One region of the Amycolatopsis sp. NPDC004747 genome, then DNA from elsewhere that is predicted to be linked to it. Evidence: riboswitches for the same ligand, from Rfam matches in the RefSeq annotation. Region 1 holds a riboswitch; the other holds the start of a gene.

Region 1 (10,419 bases):
GCCGCGCCGATCGTCGTCATGCTCGACCTCAAGGACGACCTGACCGACAACCCCTCGTTCGCCGCGGGCAACCTGACCGCGCTCAACCAGGAGCTCGAGTCGGTGTTCGGGGGGCGGCTGCTGCGTGCGCAGGACTACCCGGCGGCGCCGGACGTCGACGCGCTGCGCGGGCGCGTGCTGCCGCTGCTGTCCGGGGACGGCGGTTCCCGCACCGAGTACAAGCGGGACGTCGGCTACCACCCGGCCGTCGCGCTGAACGGCCGCGGCCAGGTCGTCGAGGTGCACGACTCCGGCGCCGGCGGGCTCTGGTACTGGACCGGCACCTACGGCGCCGACGGGCGGATCACCTGGCTGCGGCACGGCAAGTACGACAACGGCCAGACACCGGCCGTGGCCCTCAACAACAATGGCGACCTCGTCGAGGTGCACCAGTCGGAAGGTGCCTCCACGCTCTGGTACCACGTCGGCACGCTCGGCGCCGACGGCGAGATCACGTGGCAGGAAAGCCACCAGTACGACAACGGCGTCCTGCCGACCGTCGACTTCACCGACGCAACGCACCTGCGGGAGATCCACAAGAGCCAGAACAACAGCCAGAACTGGGCCTGGAACGGTGCGCTCGCGGGCACCACGGTGACGTGGACCGGCAACGCGAAGACGTCCGACGCGCGGTTCGCCAAGGATGTGGCCAGCACGGCCGGCCGTGCGGTGTTCGTGTGGACCGGCGCGGACGGCCCGACCTCGGCCCAGACCCTGCGCGTCGACACCGACCGGGTCGCCGGCGACCGGATCCGCTACCGGCAGGTCGCCTTCGACGAGTTCCAGCAGGGCGACAGCGCCGAACTCCAGCAGGGCGCGCTCTTCTACGGCGCACCGGCGACGGAGTCGGGGTTCATCACCTCGGCCCGGCAGGCGGGCAAGCTGGTCCGCGGCTGGGACTTCGACTCCGCGGGCCAGGCGACCACTCCCCTGGCGAACTACCCGGCGACCAACCATCCTTATGACAGCTGGTACCAGAACCTGCTCACCCAAACGGGTGCCGTCGAGTAGCCGGCGACGATCCGGAACTGTCGGTGCTCTCCGGTAGCGTGGAAAACGGGGGGCGCCCCCGCGGGCGAGCAACACAGACGAGCACTGACGGCCGCCGTCAGCGCTTCGCCAGGGCCCGGTAAGCGGCCCTGGCGAAGCTCGGCGGTATGAAGAACCGCACCGTCCTGATCTCCGGCGCGAGCATCGCCGGCCCCGCGCTCGCCCACTGGCTCACCCGCTCCGGCTACTCCGTCACCGTCGTCGAACACGCCCCGGCGCTGCGGCCCGGCGGCCAAGCCGTCGACTTCAAGGGCCCCACCCACCGGACGGTCCTCGCTCGCATGGGCATCCTCGACGAGGTCCTGGCGCGGCAGACGGGCGGGCAGGACCAGACGATCGTCGACGCCGCCGGGCGGCCGCGGGCGGTGATCCCCGGCGAGTTCACCGGCGGCGACCTCGAGATCCGCCGCGGCGAGCTCTCGGAGATCCTGCACGCCAGCTCGGACTGCGAGTACCTCTTCGGCGACACCATCACGTCGCTGACCGAGACCGCCGACGGCGTCGACGTCACCTTCGCCCACGCCGAGCCGCGGCGGTTCGACCTGGTCGTCGGCGCCGACGGCATCCACTCGAACGTCCGGCGGCTGGCGTTCGGCCCGGAACGCGACTACGTCCGGTACCTCGGCTACCACTACGCGCTGGCCGAGCTCGGCGAAGAGCTCGGCGGCGGCGAAGCGCAGATGTACAACGAGCCGGGGCGGATGGCGGCCGTCGGCGGGCCCAAGGCGTCGGCGTTCTTCGTGTTCGCCTCGCCCGAGCTCGACTACGACCGCACCGACACCGGCCGGCAGCGGCAGCTGCTGATGGACGCCTACCGGGGCGCCGGCTGGCGGGTGCCGGAGCTGGTGGCCCGGATCCCGCAGGCCCGCGAGTTCCACCTGGACTCGCTCAGCCGGGTCACCATCGACCGCTACTCCCGCGGCCGGGTCGTGCTCCTGGGCGACGCCGCCTACGGCAACACCCTCGGCGGCTTCGGCACCGGCCTGGCCGTCGTGGGCGCGTACGTGCTCGCGGGCGAGCTCCGCGCGGCCGGCGGCGACCACCGGATCGCCTTCGCCCGCTACGAGGAGCTGATGCGCGGCTACGCCAAGGTCTCGCAGCGCGGCAGCGCGGGCCCGTTCCTCGCGCCGCCCTCACCCCTGCGGATCAGGCTGCGGGACTGGACGTTCAAGTCCCGCTTCCTGCTCCGCCTGCTGCTGAAGGCGACCGACAGGTTCGCCACCGACATCGAGCTGCCGGACTACGCCTCGGGGTCGTAGGCCAGGTTCGGCCGCAGCCACTGCTCGACCTCGGCGACTTCGACGCCCTTGCGGCGCGCGTAGTCCTCGACCTGGTCGCGGCCGAGCCGTCCGACGGTGAAGTAGCGGGAGTCCGGGTGGGCGAAGATCAGCCCGGACACGCTCGCCGCCGGGGTCATCGCGAACGACTCGGTCAGGTCCATGCCGAGCCGGTCCGCCTCCAGGAGCTCGAACAGCTCGCGCTTCTGGCTGTGGTCCGGGCTGGCCGGGTAGCCCAGCGCCGGCCGGATGCCGCGGAAGCGCTCCGCGTGCAGGTCGGCCAGCACCGGCTCGGCGTCCGGCTCGAACCAGTCGCGGCGGGCCCGCAGGTGGATGTGCTCGGCGAACGCCTCGGCCAGCCGGTCCGCCAGCGCCTTCACCATGATCGCGCGGTAGTCGTCCTGCTCGGCCTCGTAGCAGGCGGCGAGATCTTCGGCACCGTGGATCGCGACCGCGAAGCCGCCCAGGTGGTCGCCTTCCGGGGCGACGTAGTCGGCGAGGCAGCGGTTGGCGCGGTCTTCCGGCTTCGACGTCTGCTGGCGCAGCATCGGGAACCCGACGTGGGAGAACTCGCCGTCGAGCAGGATGTCGTCGCCTTCGCTGTGCGCCGGCCAGAACGCGTACGCGCCCTTCGCGGTGAAGCTGCCTTCGGCGATGATCTGGTCGAGCAGCTTGTTGGCGTCGTCGAACAGCTCGCGGGCGACCGGCTGCTCCAGGATCGCCGGGTACTTGCCCTTGAGCTGCCAGGCGAGGAACAGGAACTGCCAGTCGATCATCTCGCGCAGCTCGGTGATCGACGGCTCGATGACGCGGGTGCCGGTGAACAGCGGCGTCGGCAGGTCGGCGAACACCACCTGCTCGCGGTTCAGCCGCGCCTGCTCGAGCGTGAGCATCGGCCGGCGCTGCTTGCTCGCGTGCTGCTCGCGCAGCACCTCCTGGTCGGCGCGGTTCTTCTCGGCGAGCGCGATCGAGCGGTCCGGGTCCAGCAGGTCGGACACCACGCCCACCACCCGGGAGGCGTCCAGCACGTGGACCGTCGCGTTGTCGTAGGCCGGCGCGATCTTGACCGCGGTGTGCTGCTTGGACGTCGTGGCGCCGCCGATCAGCAACGGCAGCTTCAGGCCGCGCCGCTGCATCTCGGTGGCGACCGCGACCATCTCGTCCAGCGACGGCGTGATCAGGCCGGACAGCCCGACGGCGTCGGCGCCCTCGGTGACCGCGGTGTCGAGGATCTTGCCGGCGGGCACCATCACCCCGAGGTCGATGACCTCGTAGTTGTTGCAGCCCAGCACGACCCCGACGATGTTCTTGCCGATGTCGTGGACGTCGCCCTTGACCGTGGCGAGCACGATCTTGCCCTGGCCGCCCGCCGAGGCCAGCCGGCCTTCCTGGCGCGCCTTCTCCTTCTCCGCCTCCATGAACGGCTCGAGGTAGGCGACGGACCGCTTCATCACGCGCGCGCTCTTGACCACCTGCGGCAGGAACATCTTGCCCGAGCCGAACAGGTCGCCGACGATCTTCATGCCGTCCATCAGCGGGCCCTCGATGACGTCGAGGGGCCGCGCCAGCTGCTGCCGCGCCTCTTCGGTGTCTTCCTCGATGTAGTCGACGATGCCGTGCACCAGGGCGTGCGAGAGCCGCTCGCCGACCGTGCCTTCGCGCCACGAGAGGTCCACGACGCGCTTGGTACCGCTGCCCTTGACGTTCTCGGCGAAGCTCACCAGGCGGTCGGTGGCGTCTTCGCGGCGGTCGAAGAGGACGTCCTCGACCAGTTCGAGCAGGTCCTTGGGGATGTCCTCGTACACGGCGAGCTGGCCGGCGTTGACGATGCCCATGTCGAGGCCGGCCTGCATGGCGTGGAACAGGAACGCCGAGTGCATCGCCTCGCGGACCACGTCGTTGCCGCGGAAGGAGAACGAGAGGTTCGAGATGCCGCCGCTGATGTGGACGCCCGGGCAGCGCTCCTTGATCCGGGGCAACGCGTCGATGAACGCCTTCGCGTAGCCGTTGTGCTCGGCGATGCCGGTGGCGACGGCGAGGACGTTCGGGTCGAAGATGATGTCCTCGCCCGCGAAGCCCGCTTGCCGGGTCAGCAGGTCGTACGCGCGGGCGCAGATCTCGACCTTGCGGTCGGCGGTGTCGGCCTGGCCCTGCTCGTCGAAGGCCATCACGACGACGCCGGCGCCGTAGTTGCGGATCGTGCGGGCCTGGGCGAGGAAGGGCTCCTCGCCCTCCTTGAGGCTGATCGAGTTGACCACGCCCTTGCCCTGCAGGCAGCGCAGGCCGGCTTCGAGCACGCTCCACTTGGAGCTGTCGACCATCACCGGGATGCGGGCGACCTCGGGCTCGGTGGCGATGAGGTTGAGGAAGGTGGTCATCGCCTCCTCGCTGTCGAGCAGGTCGGCGTCCATGTTGACGTCGAGCAGGTTGGCCCCGCCGCGGACCTGCTCCAGCGCGACGTCGACGGCGCCCTGGTGGTCGCCGGACTCGATGAGCCGCCGGAACCGCTTGGAGCCGGTGACGTTGGTGCGCTCGCCGATCATCACGAACCCGGTGTCGGCGCCGATGCCGAACGGCTCGAGGCCGCTGAAGCGCGTGTGGGTGCGCGGCGGCGGCACCACTCGCGGGGCGGCCTGCTTCGCCGCGGCGGCGATCTTCGCGATGTGGTCCGGGCTCGTGCCGCAGCAGCCGCCGACCAGGTTGACCAGGCCGTCGCGGGCGAACCCGCCGACCAGCCCGGCCGTCTCCTCCGGCGTCTCGTCGTAGCCGCCGAACGCGTTCGGCAGGCCGGCGTTGGGGTGGCAGGCGACGTAGGCGTCGGCGATCCGCGCGAGCTCCTCGACGTGCGGGCGCATCTCTTCGGCGCCGAGCGAGCAGTTCACGCCGACGACCAGCGGCTTCGCGTGCTCGATCGAGCTCCAGAACGCCTCGACCGTCTGCCCGGACAGCGTCCGGCCGCTCAGGTCGACGATCGTCACCGAGATCCACAGCGGCAGCTCGGGCGCGACCTCACGGGCGGCGGCGATCGCGGCCTTGCAGTTCAGCGTGTCGAAGATCGTCTCGATCAGCAGCAGGTCGACCCCGCCCTCGGCGAGGCCGGCGATCTGCTCGGCGTAGGCCGCCTTGACCTGCTCGAACGTGACCGCGCGGTACGCCGGGTCGTCGACCTTGGGCGACAGGCTGAGGGTGACGTTGAGCGGGCCGATCGAGCCGGCGACGAACTTGCCGCCTGCTTCGTCGGCGGCCTGGCGGGCCAGCTGCGCGCCGCGGACGTTCATCTCGTGGACGTACGCCTGCAGCCCGTAGTCGGCCTGGCCGATGCTGGTGGCGGTGAACGTGTTCGTCGTGGTGATGTCCGCGCCGGCCGCGAGGTACTGGCGGTGGACGTCGAGGATGACGTCCGGGCGGGTGAGGTTCAGCAGGTCCGGGTCGCCGGTGACGTCGTGGGTGTGCTCGCCGAAGCGGTCGCCGCGGTAGTCGGCCGGGGTCAGCCCGGCGCCCTGCAGCATGGTGCCCCAGGCGCCGTCCAGGACCGCCACACGCTGGTCGAGCAGCTCGCGCAAGCGTGCTTCGGACTCGTGCGGGGTGTTCACCGGCAGCCTCCCTCGGTCGGGAGGCGCCCTTGGTTGGTCATTCCCGGCCGAGCGTGGCGGACCCGGTGGTCCGTTGCAGCGCCTCTCGACCTGTGGTCCACGGTATCGGAAACGCGCCCCGGTACGCCATCCCGCCCCGCCGCCGCGTCCACGGACTGGGACAGTGTCCACGACCGGAACACCGTCTGTCCACAATGGATTACCCGGGTCACCCCGCACCTCCGTCGGCCGATCGCGCGCCACTGCAGGCGCCGAGTGTGACAGCCCGGGATCGAGCCCTCCTCAAGGCCACCGATCGTACTCGAACGACCTCGAAGAGCGACGGACCGGCCGGCTTGAAAACTGAAACACGTTCTAATACGCTCCGCGGGTGGACTACGGAATCGTGCTGTTCACCAGCGACCGGGGAATCACCCCGGCAGCCGCGGCGCGCGCCGCGGAGGCCGCGGGGTTCTCGACCTTCTACGTCCCCGAACACACCCACATCCCGGTCAAGCGGGAGTCGCCGCACCCGCGCACCGGCGACGCGTCGCTGCCCGACGACCGCTACAGCCGGACGCTCGACCCGTGGGTCGCGCTGGCCACGGCGGCCGCGGTCACCGAGCGGATCCGGCTCTCCACCGCCGTCGCGCTGCCGGTCGAGAGCGACCCGATCACCCTCGCCAAGACGATCGCCAGCCTCGACCACCTCTCCGGCGGCCGCGTCACCCTCGGCGCCGGCTTCGGCTGGAACGTCGACGAGCTGACCGACCACGGCGTGCCCGGGAACCGCCGCCGCACCGCGCTGCGCGAGTACCTCGAGGCGATGAGTGCACTGTGGACACAGGAGGAGGCCGCCTACGACGGGGAGTTCGTCTCCTTCGGACCGAGCTGGGCGTGGCCGAAGCCGGTCCAGGCGCACATCCCGGTGGTGCTCGGCGCGGGCCCGACCGAAAAGACGTTCCACTGGATCGCCCGCCACGCCGACGGCTGGCTCACCACCCCGGCCGACACCGACCTGGACGGGCACGTGGCCCTGCTCAAGGGGATCTGGGCCGACGAGGGCCGCGAAGGCGCGCCGCTGATCTACGCGCTCGGCGAGCGGCCGGACCCGGAGCGCCTGGCGCACCTGGATTCCCTGGGCGTCACCGAGACGATCTTCGGCCTCCCCGACCGCTCGCCCGAGGAGGTCGAGGCCTGGATCGGGCGGCTGGCCGGGAAGCTCGGACTCCGGGTCGTGAGTGGCAAGGCGGGTTAGAACCCGCCTCACCACTCACGACAAGCCGCGGCAGACCGCCTTTCCGGCGCCGCGATGACCCCCCGGGGTCAGCTCTTGGCCGCGACGCCCTGGCGCGCCCGCAGGTCGAGCTCGATCTGCTCCAGCGAGCGGCCCTTGGTCTCCGGGACCAGCCACTTGGTCAGCACGAACAGCACCACGTTCACCCCGGCGAAGAGGAACATCGAGCCGCCGATGCCGAGGGACTTCGGGTCGGAGATGATCGGGAACACCGCGCTCACGATGCCCGTCGCCGCCCACAGGACCACGCTGCTGACGCCCATGCCCGTGGCCCGGTACTTGAGCGGGAACACCTCGGACATCATCACCCAGACCACCGCGCCCCAGCCGAGCTCGTAGCCGACCAGGTAGAGCACCATCATCACCAGCATCAGCAGGCCGCGCGTGCCGGTGTCGTGGACGTTCAGCACCACCAGGCCGGCCCCCACCAGGGTCAGCACCATGATGACGTTGCCGATGAGCAGCAGCGGCTTGCGGCCCCAGCGGTCCACGACGAACACGACCCACGCGGTGAACAGGAACTTGGTGACCCCCAGCAGCACGCCGGACAGCAGCGCGGCCTGCGTGGCGAACCCGAGGCCGATGAGCATCGTCGGGAAGTACGCGTTGATCGCGTTGACGCCGCTGAACTGCTGGCCGATCGCGAGCAGCAGGGCCACCACGAGCATCGGCCGCACGAAGCCGGAGAACAGGTCGCGGATCCGCGGCTTCTCCTCGGTGTCGAGCCGGATGACCTCGTGGATGGTCGCGATCTCCTCGTCGAGGTCCACGGTGCTGCCGTGCGCGCTGGCCAGCACCCGCCGGGCCTCTTCCTCCTGACCGTTCTTGACCAGCCACCGCGGCGTCTCCGGCAGGAACACCAGGCCGACGAGCAGCACCACCGCGGGCACGATCGCGCCGGCGAACATCCAGCGCCACGCCGAGACCGGGCCGAGCCAGTAGCTGACCAGGAACGCGATCAGGATGCCCAGCACGATGAAGATCTGGTTGAGCGCGCCCATCGCGCCCCGCCACTTCGCCGGGGCCAGCTCGGACAGGTACGTCGGCACGGTCGAGGACGAAAGGCCGATGCCGAGGCCGATGACCAGCCGCGAGAGCACCAGCAGCACGAACGTCGGCGAGAAGCTCGCCGCCAGCGTGCCGACGATGACGATGCCCGCGGCGACCATGATCGTGCGGCGCCGGCCGAGTGCTTCGTTGGTGCGGCTGGAGAACAGCGCGCCGACGATGGCGCCGACCGAGAGACTGGCCGTGATGATGCCCTTGTCCCAGCTGGTCAGCGCCCACAGTTTCCCGATGAACGGGAGCACCCCGGAGATCACGCCGAGGTCGTAGCCGAAGAGGATGCCGCCGAGCGCGCCGAAGAAGTACAACGTGGTCCGGCTGATGTGCCGCGCCGGGGCTGCTTGCGTCATTGCCGGGTCGCCTCTTCCGTAGATCCGATACAGCGTAGGTCCAGTCCAGTCAGCGGCCACCACATTCACACGCCGCAAAAACGCGAGCAAGACAGTCGCGGATAACGATTCAGAAACCTGATCGCCGTTCATGTATGTGATTCCGGCAAAACCGGCGCGCAGTCGCGGCCGCGAACCCCCCTATTCCACTGTGGACAGTCTGGATCGCCGAAATCGTCGAATGCTTTACAACGCTCGGAACGCTGGTCTACCTTCCTTCTGGAAGCGCTCCCAGAATGTGGAGGCCAAGGTGCACAACGTCGTGCCGAGAACTCATTCCCCGGCCCGGTCCCGGTCAGCGAGACGCCTGCTCGGGTCCGCGCTCGCCGTGCTGCTGCCCGCCGCGCTCGCGGTCACCGTCGGCGCATCGCCGTCCCCGGCCGCACCGGCGGCCACCACCTGGCGCAACGCGGAGATCGCCGGCGGCGGGTTCGTCCCCGGGATCGTCTTCAACCAGACCGAACGCGGGCTCGTCTACGCCCGCACCGACATCGGCGGGGCGTACCGGTGGAACACCGCGACCGGGCGCTGGACACCGCTGCTGGACTCGGTCGGCTGGACCGATTGGGGGCACAACGGCGTCGTCAGCCTCGCCACCGACCCGGTCGACCCGAACCGCGTCTACGTCGCGGCCGGGATGTACACCAACAGTTGGGACCCGAACCCCGGCGCGATCCTCCGCTCGGCCGACCGCGGCGCCACCTGGCAGGCGGCCACGCTGCCGTTCAAGCTCGGCGGCAACATGCCCGGCCGCGGGATGGGCGAGCGGCTGGCCATCGACCCGAACCGCAACAGCGTCCTCTACCTCGGCGCCCCCAGCGGCAACGGCCTCTGGCGCAGCACGGACTCCGGCGTCACCTGGGCGAAGGTGACCGCCTTCCCCAACCCCGGCAACTACGTCCCCGACCCGAACGACACGACGGGGTACTCCAGCGACAACGAGGGCGTCACCTGGGTGACCTTCGACCCCTCCACCGGCACCCGCGGCAGCACCACGCAGACGATCTACGTCGGCGTCGCGGACAAGCAGAACACGGTCTACCGCAGCACCGACGGCGGCACGACCTGGGCGCGACTGGCCGGCCAGCCCACCGGGTTCCTGGCGCACAAGGGCGTCCTCGACAGCGCCGGCGGCAACCTCTACCTGGCGACCAGCGACACCGGCGGCCCGTACGACGGCGCGAAGGGCGATGTCTGGAAGTACGCCACCAAGACCGGCACCTGGACCCGGATCAGCCCGATCCCCTCCGACAGCGGCGACGACTACTTCGGCTACAGCGGGCTGACGATCGACCGGCAGCACCCGAACACGCTGATGGTCGCGACGCAGGTGTCGTGGTGGCCGGACGTCATCTTCTTCCGCAGCACCGACGGCGGCGCCACCTGGACCCGGATCTGGGACTTTTCGAGCTACCCGGACCGGTCGCTGCGCTACACCCAGGACATCTCCGCGGTGCCGTGGCTGACCTTCGGCGCGCAGCCCGCTCCCCCGGTGCCCTCGCCGAAGCTCGGCTGGATGACCGAGTCGGTGGAGATCGACCCGTTCGACTCGAACCACCTCCTCTACGGCACCGGCGCGACGATCTACGGCACCAACGACCTGACGAAGTGGGACAGCGGCGGGAAGATCACGATCAAGCCGGTCGTCGGCGGCCTCGAAGAAACCGCGGTGCTCGACCTGATCAGCCCGCCGTCGGGCGCTCCCCTGCTGTCCGCCCTCGGTGACATCG
Region 2 (10,419 bases), on a different contig from region 1:
TTCCTGAGCCTCCCGCCAGGATCCGCGGGGGCCTTCCGGCCGGGTGCCCGCCCGCCGGGGAGGCCTTCACGGCGTTCGGAGTTCGTCAAGATGGTCACACGATCGTGTATGCAGCTGTGTACAGCGGCTTGGCGATGTGCTAACACTAACGAGGTCCTTCGGCTCTCCCTCCCCCTCGGAGCCGGAGGACTCTTTCATGCCCGGGTGCGCGCACCCTGTTTTCCTCTGCACGCTCACGATTCACGGGACCGGGGAAGTGGTCGGTGCGTTTTTCACCGCGCAAAAAGGCCGAACGGCCTGGCGCGGCCGGCATTGCTGCCGGTGCGCCAGGCCGTGGCGGAGTCTCTCCGGAACCAGCCCCGTTGCCGGTGGTGGTGGGGAGAAAGCGGATCAGTACCAGTGCGCCCGGCCACCGATCCGGCGGCCCGTGCCGCCCAGGATGGCCAGTGCCACGCCGGCCACCGCGAGAATGATACCGATGGTGTACAGCACCGGGATGCCCACGATGAACCCGATGACGAGGAGAATCACACCGAGAATGATCACTTGACACGCTCCTTCGCATGAGACCCGGCCCGGCTCCGTGCCGTCCGGGCGAATGCGCTCTCGCCGGGAGAATGGCCAGTTTGCGGATAACCCAAACTACGGCGAATGGAGCAATCTGCGGATCAGTACCGATAGTGATCGAGCTTGTACGGACCATCGACGTCGACGCCGATGTACTCGGCCTGCTGCTTCGTGAGCTTGGTGAGCTTCACCCCGAGCGCGTCCAGGTGCAGGCGGGCGACCTTTTCGTCGAGGTGCTTCGGCAGCCGGTGGACGTCGGTGGCGTACTCGCCGGGCTTGGCGAACAGCTCGATCTGGGCGATCGCCTGGTTGGTGAACGAGTTCGACATCACGAACGACGGGTGGCCGGTCGCGTTGCCGAGGTTCATCAGGCGGCCCTCGGAGAGCACGATGATCGCGTGGCCGTCCGGGAACGTCCACTCGTGCACCTGCGGCTTGATCTCCTTCTTCACGATCCCGGGCAGCTTCGCCAGCCCGGCCATGTCGATCTCGTTGTCGAAGTGCCCGACGTTCGCGACGATCGCGTTGTGCTTCATCCGGCTCATCTGGGCGGCCGAGATGATGCCGAAGTTGCCGGTGGTGGTGATGAAGATGTCGCCGTGGGCCACCACGTCGTCGAGTTCGACGACGTCGAGCCCGTCCATCGCCGCCTGCAGCGCGCAGATCGGGTCGATCTCGGTGACCGCGACCCGGGCACCCTGCCCGCGCAGCGCCTCGACCGCGCCCTTGCCGACGTCGCCGTAACCGCAGACGACCACGCGCTTGCCGCCGATCATCACGTCGGTGGCCCGGTTCAGGCCGTCCACAAGGGAGTGCCGGATGCCGTACTTGTTGTCGAACTTGGACTTCGTCACCGAGTCGTTGACGTTCATCGCCGGGAAGAGCAGCTCGCCGTCTTTGGCGAGCTTGTAGAGCCGCTTGACGCCGTTGGTGGTCTCCTCGGTGACGCCGCGGATCTCCTTGGCCATGGCGGTGAACCGGCCGCCGTCGGCGGCCAGGCTCGCGCGCAGGGTGTCGAGGATGATCCGGTACTCCTCCGGGTCCTCTTCGGACGGCTGCGGCACGGCGCCTGCCGCCTCGAACTCGACTCCCTTGTGGACCAGGAGGGTGGCGTCACCGCCGTCGTCGAGGATCATGTTCGGGGCCTGCCCGCCGGGGAAGGCGAAGAGCCGGTCGGTGCACCACCAGTACTCTTCGAGCGTTTCGCCCTTCCACGCGAACACCGAGGTGCCCGCCGGGGCCTCGACGGTGCCGTCCGGGCCGACGACGACCGCGGCGGCGGCCTCGTCCTGGGTGGAGAAGATGTTGCAGGACACCCAGCGCACCTCGGCGCCGAGCGCCACGAGGGTCTCGATGAGCACGGCGGTCTGCACGGTCATGTGCAGCGACCCGGCGATGCGGGCGCCCTTCAGCGGCTGCGCGGCGGCGTATTCGCGGCGGATCGCCATCAGGCCGGGCATTTCGTGCTCGGCCAGCCGCAGCTGCGTGCGGCCGGCGTCGGCCAGGGTGAGGTCGGCCACGGCGAAGTCGAGGCCGTTTCGCGTCTGCAGTTTGTCATTCATTCTCGGTGCACTCCGGAGTTCGTCGACGAAACGTTCGGGAGGCAGCACGAAAGTCCTCGCGGACAACGAAAAGGACACCTCCCGCACGGGAGGCGCCCTTGGAGTCGTGGTCTCGGGCCGAGCGTGGCGGAAGGGAGTTCCGTCGCAGCGCCTCTCGGCCCGAAGCCAGGATGGCAAAGCCGCGGCGAGGCTGTCAAGCGAGCGATCGGGCCATGAGAACGTCGTCGACGTCGGTGCCGTCGATGCGGAATTCGGCCCGCAGCACGCCTTCCACGGCGAACCCGCAGCGCTCGTAGACCCGGCGCGCGCCGGTGTTGGGCCCGAGCACCCGCAGCGTCACCTTGCGCGCGCCGCGGCGGCCCGCTTCGGCGACGGCCGCCTCGACGAGCTGCCGCGCGATGCCGAGCCGCTGCCGGTCCGGGTCGACGGCGAGCCCGTCGATCACCGCCACGTGCCGGTGGGCGGGGATGTCGAACCCCTCGCCGAGGCGCACGTACCCGGCGACCACGGCGTCGTGCTCGGCGACGAGCACGTCCCCGGGCCGGGTGCCGCCGTCGAAGAAGGGCGTGCCCGGCGGTGGCGCCGGGGCGGGGGAGACGTCCGGGGTCCAGGTGCGTTCGTCGATCTTCGCGAGTGCGGCTTCGTCGTCCTCGCGGGCGGCCCGGATCGTGATCACCGGCTCAGTATCGCCCACGCCTCTTCGACGAGGCCGGCCATTTCCCGCGGGTCGCGGTTGCCCTCGGAGCTCAGGCCCTTCAGGGTCACGGTCAGGTCGGTGCCGGTGCGCTGGCAGGTCCGCACGGCGGACCGATCGGGGTCGGGTGCCGACCCGGCGCTGACCGGGTCGTGCTGCACCAGGCACTGCACGTCCCCGAAGCGCACGAGTTCGGTGCCCGGGGCGGCCAGGCCCAGCGCCTCGGCGTCCTCGTACGGCGCGATGAGCCCCGGCGAGGGCGCCCGGACCGCGAGCAGCTGGACCGTGCGCCGGAGCTGATCGTCCTGGTACTGCTGGACGACCGCGCCGGCGCCGCCGTAGGCCGCCGACACGCGGGCCGCGGTCTCCCGGTCGGCCTTCCCGACCCGGTCGATGAGCGCCTGCCCCCGGTCTTTGCCGATCTTCGCGATCGCGTCCTGGGCGCGGCCGAGCCCGCCGAGGCTCGCCGGCGCGGTCAGCGGCCGTCCGCTCGGGCCGGCGAGCAGGCTGAGCACCAGCCACGGCACACCGACCAGCAGCGCGCCGGCCAGGAGGCCGAGCAGGCCGGTGACCGCCGGCCGCGCGAGCGGTGAGGGGCGGCGCGGCGCCGGGTCCGCGCCGGCTGCCCGGGTGCGGGTTCGAGCGGGAAGTCCTGCCACGGGCCCGGCGGGGGATCGGCGGTCATCCCACCAGCGTGGCGCGGTCCGGAACGTCGCGAAACGGTAATTCCACCCCCGGCGTTCAGAGCAGGTGCGCGCGCCGCCAGATGCCCTCGGAGCGGCCGCCGATCAGACCCGCGTCGCGCAGGAACGGCACGATCTTCTCCGCCATCCACCGGCGCGTCTCGTGGAAGTGCGGGTTGGCCAGCGCCGCGGCGCGGCCTTCGCGGGGGTCGATCCCGACGCTGCGGTAGATCCGCGCGTCGACCATGCTGTCGATCACCCCGAACGCGACCAGCGCGGTCCGCACCCGGTGCCGCCGCAGCGCCGCCGTCGACAGCTTCGGCGTCTCCCGCAGCACCTCCTCCTTGGCGAAGCGGACGTGCCGGGCCTCCTCCACCACGTGGATCCGGTTGACCGAGCGGATCAGGGGCTGGATGCCGTCGTCGTCCATCATCGACCGCTGGAGCCGGTCGGTGGTCTCCTCGGCGACCAGCACGCTGGCGAACATCGACGGCCCGGCCGCGGTCGCGCCGAACACCTTGGCGGCGCGGTGGACCACCTTCGGGACGCCGTACCGCGGGACGCCCAGCCGCTGCGCGGTGCGGGCGAACATCACCGAGTGCCGCGTTTCGTCGCCGATCTCGGTCATCGCGTACTGCGCGTGCTCGGTGCGCGCGTCGAGGTCGAAGACGTACCGGGCGAGCAGCTGCATCAGGACGATCTCGAACCACAGCCCGACGCTCATGATGCTGGCGATCTCGTGCTTGGAGAGCTCGATCCGCTGCTCCGGCGTCAGCCTCGCCCAGAGGTCCGTGCCGTAGAGGGAGACGCGCTCGAGCGGCATGTACGCCTTGCCTTCGGCGAGCGGCGCGTCCCAGTCGATGTCGACGTACGGGTCGTAGGAGTTCTTCGCGGAGCTCTTGAGCAGGCGAGCCGCGGTGGCGTCCCGGTGCATGGGGGCCTCCACAAGTAGGGGGTACGCGATGTACTAGCTACTTCGGCGAGCGTACACGGCCCCGGCGTGCCTGAGTAGGCTTTCGCCGTGACCAAGGTCGACGGGCGGGCAACGCGCTGGGCGGGCCAGCAGGAACGGCGGCGGGCGGAGTTCGTCGACGCCGCGCTGGCCGCCATCGCCGAGCACGGCCCGGACGTCTCGACCGAGCAGATCGCCGAACGCGCCGGCGTCGCCCGCACCCGCCTCTACCGCCACTTCGACGACGCGGCCGACCTGCGGCGCGCGATCGCGCGGCGGGCGGCCGAGCTGGTGACGGCCGACCTGGCCCCGCTCTGGCACCCCGAGGGTTCGCCGAACGAGATGATCTCCACGGTGATCTCGACGCACCTGCGCTGGCTGACCGAGCACGCCCACCTGCACCGCTACCTGGCCCGCGGCACCCCGGACGGCCCGGACGTCCGCGGCGCGATCGCCCGTCACCTCAGCGGCCTGTTCACCGGCTACCTGACGGCGTTCGGCCTCGACCCGGCCCCGGCGGACACGATGGCGTTCGGCCTGGTCGGCTACGTCGAATCGGCGACCACCCGCTGGCTCGACCACCCGGGAACGCTCACCCTGCGGCAGCTGACGGCCCAGCTCACGGGCACGATCTGGGCGATGCTGGACCACACGCTGCGGGCGGGCGGAGTGCGGCTCGACCCGGACCGGCCGTTGCCGCTGCCCGAGGGCCTCTAGCCTTCGCACGGGAATTCGGCGCGTACGCCCCGCAGCCGCGCCGCGCGGGTGCGTTCCGGTCGCTCTTGGGTCCGGTGGAGTGGCTGGGCTGCGGCTTCATCGGCGGGAGAGCGGGCGGTGGTCGCCGACGCGGCGACGGCTGTTCGTCGCGGCCGTCCTGGTCCGCGCGAGGGATTTCGGCTCGTGCGCGGCTCGGCGGGGTTGCGCGAACGGCCGGTGGCCGCCCGTCTCCGTCGGCGTGGTGGCGGCCCTCGGTGCGCCTGCCCGGTTCAGGCGTCCTCGCGCGGGAATTCGGCGCGCACGCCGAGCAGCCGCACCGCGCGGGTCAGCTCGAACAGCCCGAGCACCTCCTGCGCCGCGCGGTCGAGCTCCGCGGCGTCCGAGGACGGCTCCGGGAGCGTGATGCTGTGCGTGTGGGTCAGGAACGGCACGAACCGCACCTTCACCGCCACCCGCGCCGCCGGGCGGCCCTCTTCGAGCACGTCCTGGGCGACCCTCTTCGCCAGCGCCGAGACCTCGGCCGCCATCTCCGCCGGGTCCGTCAGGTCGCGCTGGAACGTCGTCTCCCGGCTGCGTGACCGGGCCACCCAGGGGGTGGCGCTCACCTCGGCGTCGCTGATGCCGCCGCCGAGCAGCCGCAGCCACGGGCCCGTCTTCGGGCCGAACCGGGCCGCCAGCTCCGCCGGGTCGGCGCCCGCCAGGTCGAGGACCGTTTCGATCCCCAGCGAGGCGAGCTTCTTCGCCGTCTTGCCGCCGATGCCCCACAGCGCGTCGGTCGGGCGGGCCGCCATCACCGCCCACCAGTTCTCCTGCGTCAGCCGGTAGATCCCGCCCGGCTTGCCGAACCCGGTGGCGAGCTTGGCCCGCAGCTTGTTGTCGCCGATCCCGACCGCGCACGAAAGGCCCGTCTCGCGCGCCACCGCCTCCTTGATCGCCACGGCCAGCGCCTCGGGATCGCCGGTCTCCGCGCCGACGAAGGCTTCGTCCCAGCCCAGGACCTCGACCACCACCGGCAGCTCCCGCACCGCGGCCATCACGCGGGCCGACACCTCGAGGTAGGCGTCCGGGTCACTGGGCAGGAAGACGGCCTCCGGGCAGCGCTTCGCGGCGATCCGCAGCGGCATGCCGGACTGGACGCCGAACTCGCGGGCTTCGTACGAAGCCGTCGCGACGACGGCGCGCTCGGTGGGGTCGCCGTTGCCGCCGACCACGACGGGCTTGCCGCGCAGCTCGGGGTGGCGGGCGATCTCGACCGCGGCGATGAACTGGTCGAGGTCGACGTGCAGGACCCACTTCACGCCGCAAGTCTGCCTTAAATCCGGTGCCTCGCCACGTGGGTCCAGACGGTGCCGGTGAGCGCGATGATCCCGCAGAGCGTCACGCCCGGATCGGGCAGCACCAGGCCCAGGACCAGCAGCGTCACGGCGGTGATGTCGAAGACGATCAGGACCGCGCTGCGGAGCGCGCGCGACTTCGGCCGTCGGCCGTCGCGCAGCGCGGCCGCCAGTGCCGGATCACTGAGCTCGAGACTGCGCTCGATCTTCTCGAGCTCGGTGCGGTCGTGATGACTGAGCATCGGGCCTCCTTCGGCGCCGAACCCGCCGTATCGCCGTAGCGAATACCCAATCGTCCTCCTCGCTAACCGCCGAATGCCTTCCGATTTCGTGCTTTTCTCTGGGCCGACCGGGTGATCCGCGCTCCGTGATCGGCTTCGGCCACGTTAAGTTGCCTCGAGAACGTGGCCGGTCACGGCCGGACGGTGGGTGGGGGCGGCCACGCGGCCACGTCCTGCCTTCGCGCCGGTGGCCGGTCGGGCCCTTCAAGCAGCGGAGGACATCGATGACCCTGCCCACTGAACCGATCGGCAGCATCCCCCGGCCCGCCTACCTCGTCGAAGGCCTCGGCGAGTTCGCGGCCGGCCGGATCGACGCCGCCGCGCTGGCCGAGCTGGAGAGCCGGGCGCTGGCCGACACGATCCGCCGGTTCGAAGAGACCGGCTCAACCGTGCTGACCGACGGGGAACAGGGCAAGCCGAGCTTCGTGACCTACCCGCTGGCCGGACTGGAAGCGCTGGCGCCCGACGGCGCCGTCATCCCGTTCGCCGACGGGCACACCCGGCAGCTGCCGCGGCTCACCGCGGGTCCCTTCCGCTACGCGACCAACGCCGCTTCGTACCTGACGCGCGCGAAAACGCTTACCGACCGGCCCGTCAAGCAGGCGGTGATCGCCGCGTCCGTCCTGTCGCTGATCTACCCGGCCGACGGCATCGAGGGGTACTCGCGGGAGCAGTTCGTCGCCGACCTGGTGAACGAGGCGGAGGCGGACATCCGCGGCAGCCTCGAGGCGGGCGCGGACAGCGTCCAGATCGACTTCACCGAGGGGCGGCTTTCGCTGAAGCTGGACCCGTCCGGCGGGCTGCTGCGGCAGTTCATCGAGCTCAACAACGCCGTGCTCGACCGGTTCACCGCCGAGGAGCGCGCGAAGATCGGCGTCCACACCTGCCCGGGTGGCGACCAGGACTCCGCGCACAGCCTCGACGTCGACTACGCGGGCCTGCTGCCGGCGCTGTTCGACCTCAGGGCCGGGCGGTTCTTCGTCCAGCTGGCCAGCGAAGCCGATCCGGAGCGGGCGCTGCGGGTGATCGCCGAGAACCTGAAGGCCGACCAGCGGGTGTTCGTCGGGGTCACCGACCCGATCGACCCGCGGGTGGAGACCGCGGAGGAGGTCCGGGACCGGGTGCTGACCGCGGCGAAGTACCTGCCGGCCGAGCGGCTCGGCACCTGCGACGACTGCGGGTTCTCGCCGTTCGCCGACGACACGTCGACCTCGCGCGACATCGCGTTCGCGAAGATCGCGGCCCGGGTCGAGGGCACGCGGCTGGCGGCGGAGAAACTCGGCTGACCCGCCGGCGGCGTGGGCCCGCGCGCCGGGCTCACGCCGTCTCGGCGGCGACCTTGACCCCGAGGGTGACGAGCACGGTGCCCAGGACGGCGTCGAGCACCCGGCGGACGCGGCCGGCGCTGAAGAACCGCTTCAGCGCCCCGACCACGACGGCGAGGGTGACGAACCACAGGACGGTGCCGGCGGTGGCGATCGCCGCCAGCTCCAGCGTTTGCAGGGTGGAGCCGTCGGCGGGCAGGAACTGGGGGAGCAGGGCCAGGAAGTACACGGCCACCTTGGGGTTGAGCAGGTTCGTCACCAGGCCCTGGCGGAACGCGGCCCCGGCCTTGAGCTGCCGGGTCTCGGCGGCCGGGGCGAGATCGCGGTACCCGCCGCGGCGCACGGCCAGCCACGCCTTGACACCGAGGAACACCAGGTAGGCCGCGCCGGCCAGCTTGACGACGGTGAACGCGACCGCCGACGCGGTCAGCACGGCGGCGACGCCCAGCGCGATCGCGACCACCCAGGCGAAGACGCCGAGCGCGATCCCGGTGCCCGCGGCGATCCCGGCCCGCCGTCCGCCGGCGAGCGCCGACCGCGTCACGACGACGAAGTCGGGCCCGGGCGACATCGCCCCGAGCACGACGACCAGCAGGAACGAGGCAGCGGTGGCACCGGGGACCATGGCCCGAGAATACGATCCGGCCGCCACCCCTTTTCCCGGCCGGTTCCCGCCCCGGAACGGTCGATCACGCCGCGGCGGGGTGGGGTGTTCGAATTTGAACTTCGTGTAGGGTCGATCTTGTGGGTGACTCCAGGGGCGAGGGCGTGACGGCCGAGGTGCGGACGCGGGTGCGGATCCCGCTGAGGCTCGACGGTGGTGTCGCGGTCGACGCCGAAGCCGTCACCTTCCGCGGCCTGGCCGACGGCGGCGAGCACCTGGCGTTCGTGCTGGGCACGCCCGGCGAGGTGCCGCTGGTGCGGCCGCATTCGGAATGCCTCACCGGTGACGTCTTCGGCTCGGCGCGCTGCGACTGCGGCCCGCAGCTGGCCGAGGCCGTCGCGCGGATCTCCGAGACCGGCGGGTACCTGCTGTACCTGCGCCAGGAGGGCCGGGGGATCGGGCTGTACAACAAGCTCGACGCGTACGCCCTGCAGGACGGCGGCCTCGACACCTACGCCGCGAACACCGCGCTCGGCCTGCCCGAAGACGCCCGCGACTACACGGTCGCCGCCCAGATGCTGGGTGCGCTCGGGGTGCACCGCGTGGACCTGCTGTCGAACAACCCGGACAAGGCGGCCCAGCTGCGCGCGGCGGGGATCGGGGTGCGCGACCGGGTGCCGACGGGGGTGTTCGCGACGGAGAGCAATGTGCGGTACCTGCGGGCGAAGGCCGAGCAGACCGGACACACGCTGAGGCTGCCGGGCCTGGCCAGCTGACCCGCGCGGGCACGTACCCGGGCGGACGACTCGCGTACCTGGGCGGACGACTCGCGTACCTGGGCGGACGACTCGCGTACCTGGGCGGACGACTCGCGTACCTGGAGGGTCGGGTCAGGTGAGGCGCTGGGCCGCCGCGGCGGCCGGGCTCGTGGTGAGTTTCTCCAGCAGGCCGATCAGGGTGGCCTGTTCCGCGGGGGTCAGGGACGCCACCCAGGCCTGCTCGCGCTTGTTGTGCTCCTGGTAGGCGTCGGACACCGCGGTGTGGCCCGCTTCGGTGAGGGCCAGGCGCACCGCGCGGCGGTCCTGGGGGACCGGGGTGCGGGTCACCAGATCGTCGCGCTCCAGGGTTTTGACCAGTGCCGACACCGCCGCGCGGCTCATCCCGGCGAGCCGGGCCACGTGGCGGGACTCCAGCGGGCCGGCCAGCCACAGCACGAACAGCACCCGGAAGCCGCCCCAGCTCCAGCCGCGGGGGCGGTGGACCGTCGACTCCCAGTCGTAGACCAGTGCACCGGCCAGCCGGTGCAGCGTCAGGCCGAGGCGCATCGCCACCGGGTCGGTCTCGGGCAGCTCGGCGCGGGTCTTCCCGATCGCGTAGTCGACGAACGAGAGGTAGTCGAGGTCGGCCGGTCGGTCGGTCATGCGGCCCAGGTTAGGGGACGGAGGGTTCCGCGCGGCGGCTCGGCGGGCTAGCCTGGCCCCGGGTAGTCAAACCTTTGACGATCAAGGAGCGCTCGCCGTGACGAAGAAAGCCTTCGCCTCTTCGGCCGACCTGGCGGAGAAAGCGCAGACCCTGGAGATCCTCGCGGACGGCGTCTACGCGCTGACCGCCGAGGGCGACCCGAACATCGGCGCGATCGAGGGCGAGGACTTCCTCGTCTGCTTCGAAGCGCTGGCCACGCCCGTCGCGGCCGCCGAGTG

The links. A riboswitch is a leader RNA that binds a small molecule or an ion and turns the genes downstream of it on or off. The one in region 1 is predicted to bind S-adenosylhomocysteine.
Region 2: it holds a riboswitch for S-adenosylhomocysteine, as region 1 does, so the genes downstream of both, ahcY (adenosylhomocysteinase) here and metH (methionine synthase) in region 1, are expected to answer to the same signal.

What each region holds. Positions count from the first base shown of each region.
Region 1 covers NZ_JBSGBQ010000023.1:105,331-115,749, forward strand. The annotation lists gene ACWEGE_RS32050 (hypothetical protein) at 1-1,050, shown strand, start outside; gene ACWEGE_RS32055 (FAD-dependent monooxygenase) at 1,197-2,348, shown strand; gene metH (methionine synthase) at 2,330-5,959, opposite strand; S-adenosyl-L-homocysteine riboswitch at 5,974-6,052, opposite strand; gene ACWEGE_RS32065 (TIGR03619 family F420-dependent LLM class oxidoreductase) at 6,330-7,196, shown strand; gene ACWEGE_RS32070 (sugar porter family MFS transporter) at 7,265-8,650, opposite strand; gene ACWEGE_RS32075 (cellulose binding domain-containing protein) at 8,940-10,419, shown strand, end outside.
Region 2 covers NZ_JBSGBQ010000036.1:39,381-49,799, reverse strand. The annotation lists gene ACWEGE_RS38975 (hypothetical protein) at 1-7, shown strand, start outside; gene ACWEGE_RS38970 (hypothetical protein) at 391-546, opposite strand; gene ahcY (adenosylhomocysteinase) at 669-2,129, opposite strand; S-adenosyl-L-homocysteine riboswitch at 2,213-2,291, opposite strand; gene ACWEGE_RS38960 (N-acetyltransferase family protein) at 2,323-2,805, opposite strand; gene ACWEGE_RS38955 (hypothetical protein) at 2,802-3,482, opposite strand; gene ACWEGE_RS38950 (AurF N-oxygenase family protein) at 3,565-4,440, opposite strand; gene ACWEGE_RS38945 (TetR/AcrR family transcriptional regulator) at 4,528-5,175, shown strand; gene ACWEGE_RS38940 (DNA polymerase IV) at 5,445-6,473, opposite strand; gene ACWEGE_RS38935 (DUF3040 domain-containing protein) at 6,488-6,751, opposite strand; gene ACWEGE_RS38930 (cobalamin-independent methionine synthase II family protein) at 7,015-8,076, shown strand; gene ACWEGE_RS38925 (LysE family translocator) at 8,108-8,740, opposite strand; gene ACWEGE_RS38920 (GTP cyclohydrolase II) at 8,884-9,495, shown strand; gene ACWEGE_RS38915 (MarR family winged helix-turn-helix transcriptional regulator) at 9,610-10,140, opposite strand; gene ACWEGE_RS38910 (MBL fold metallo-hydrolase) at 10,238-10,419, shown strand, end outside.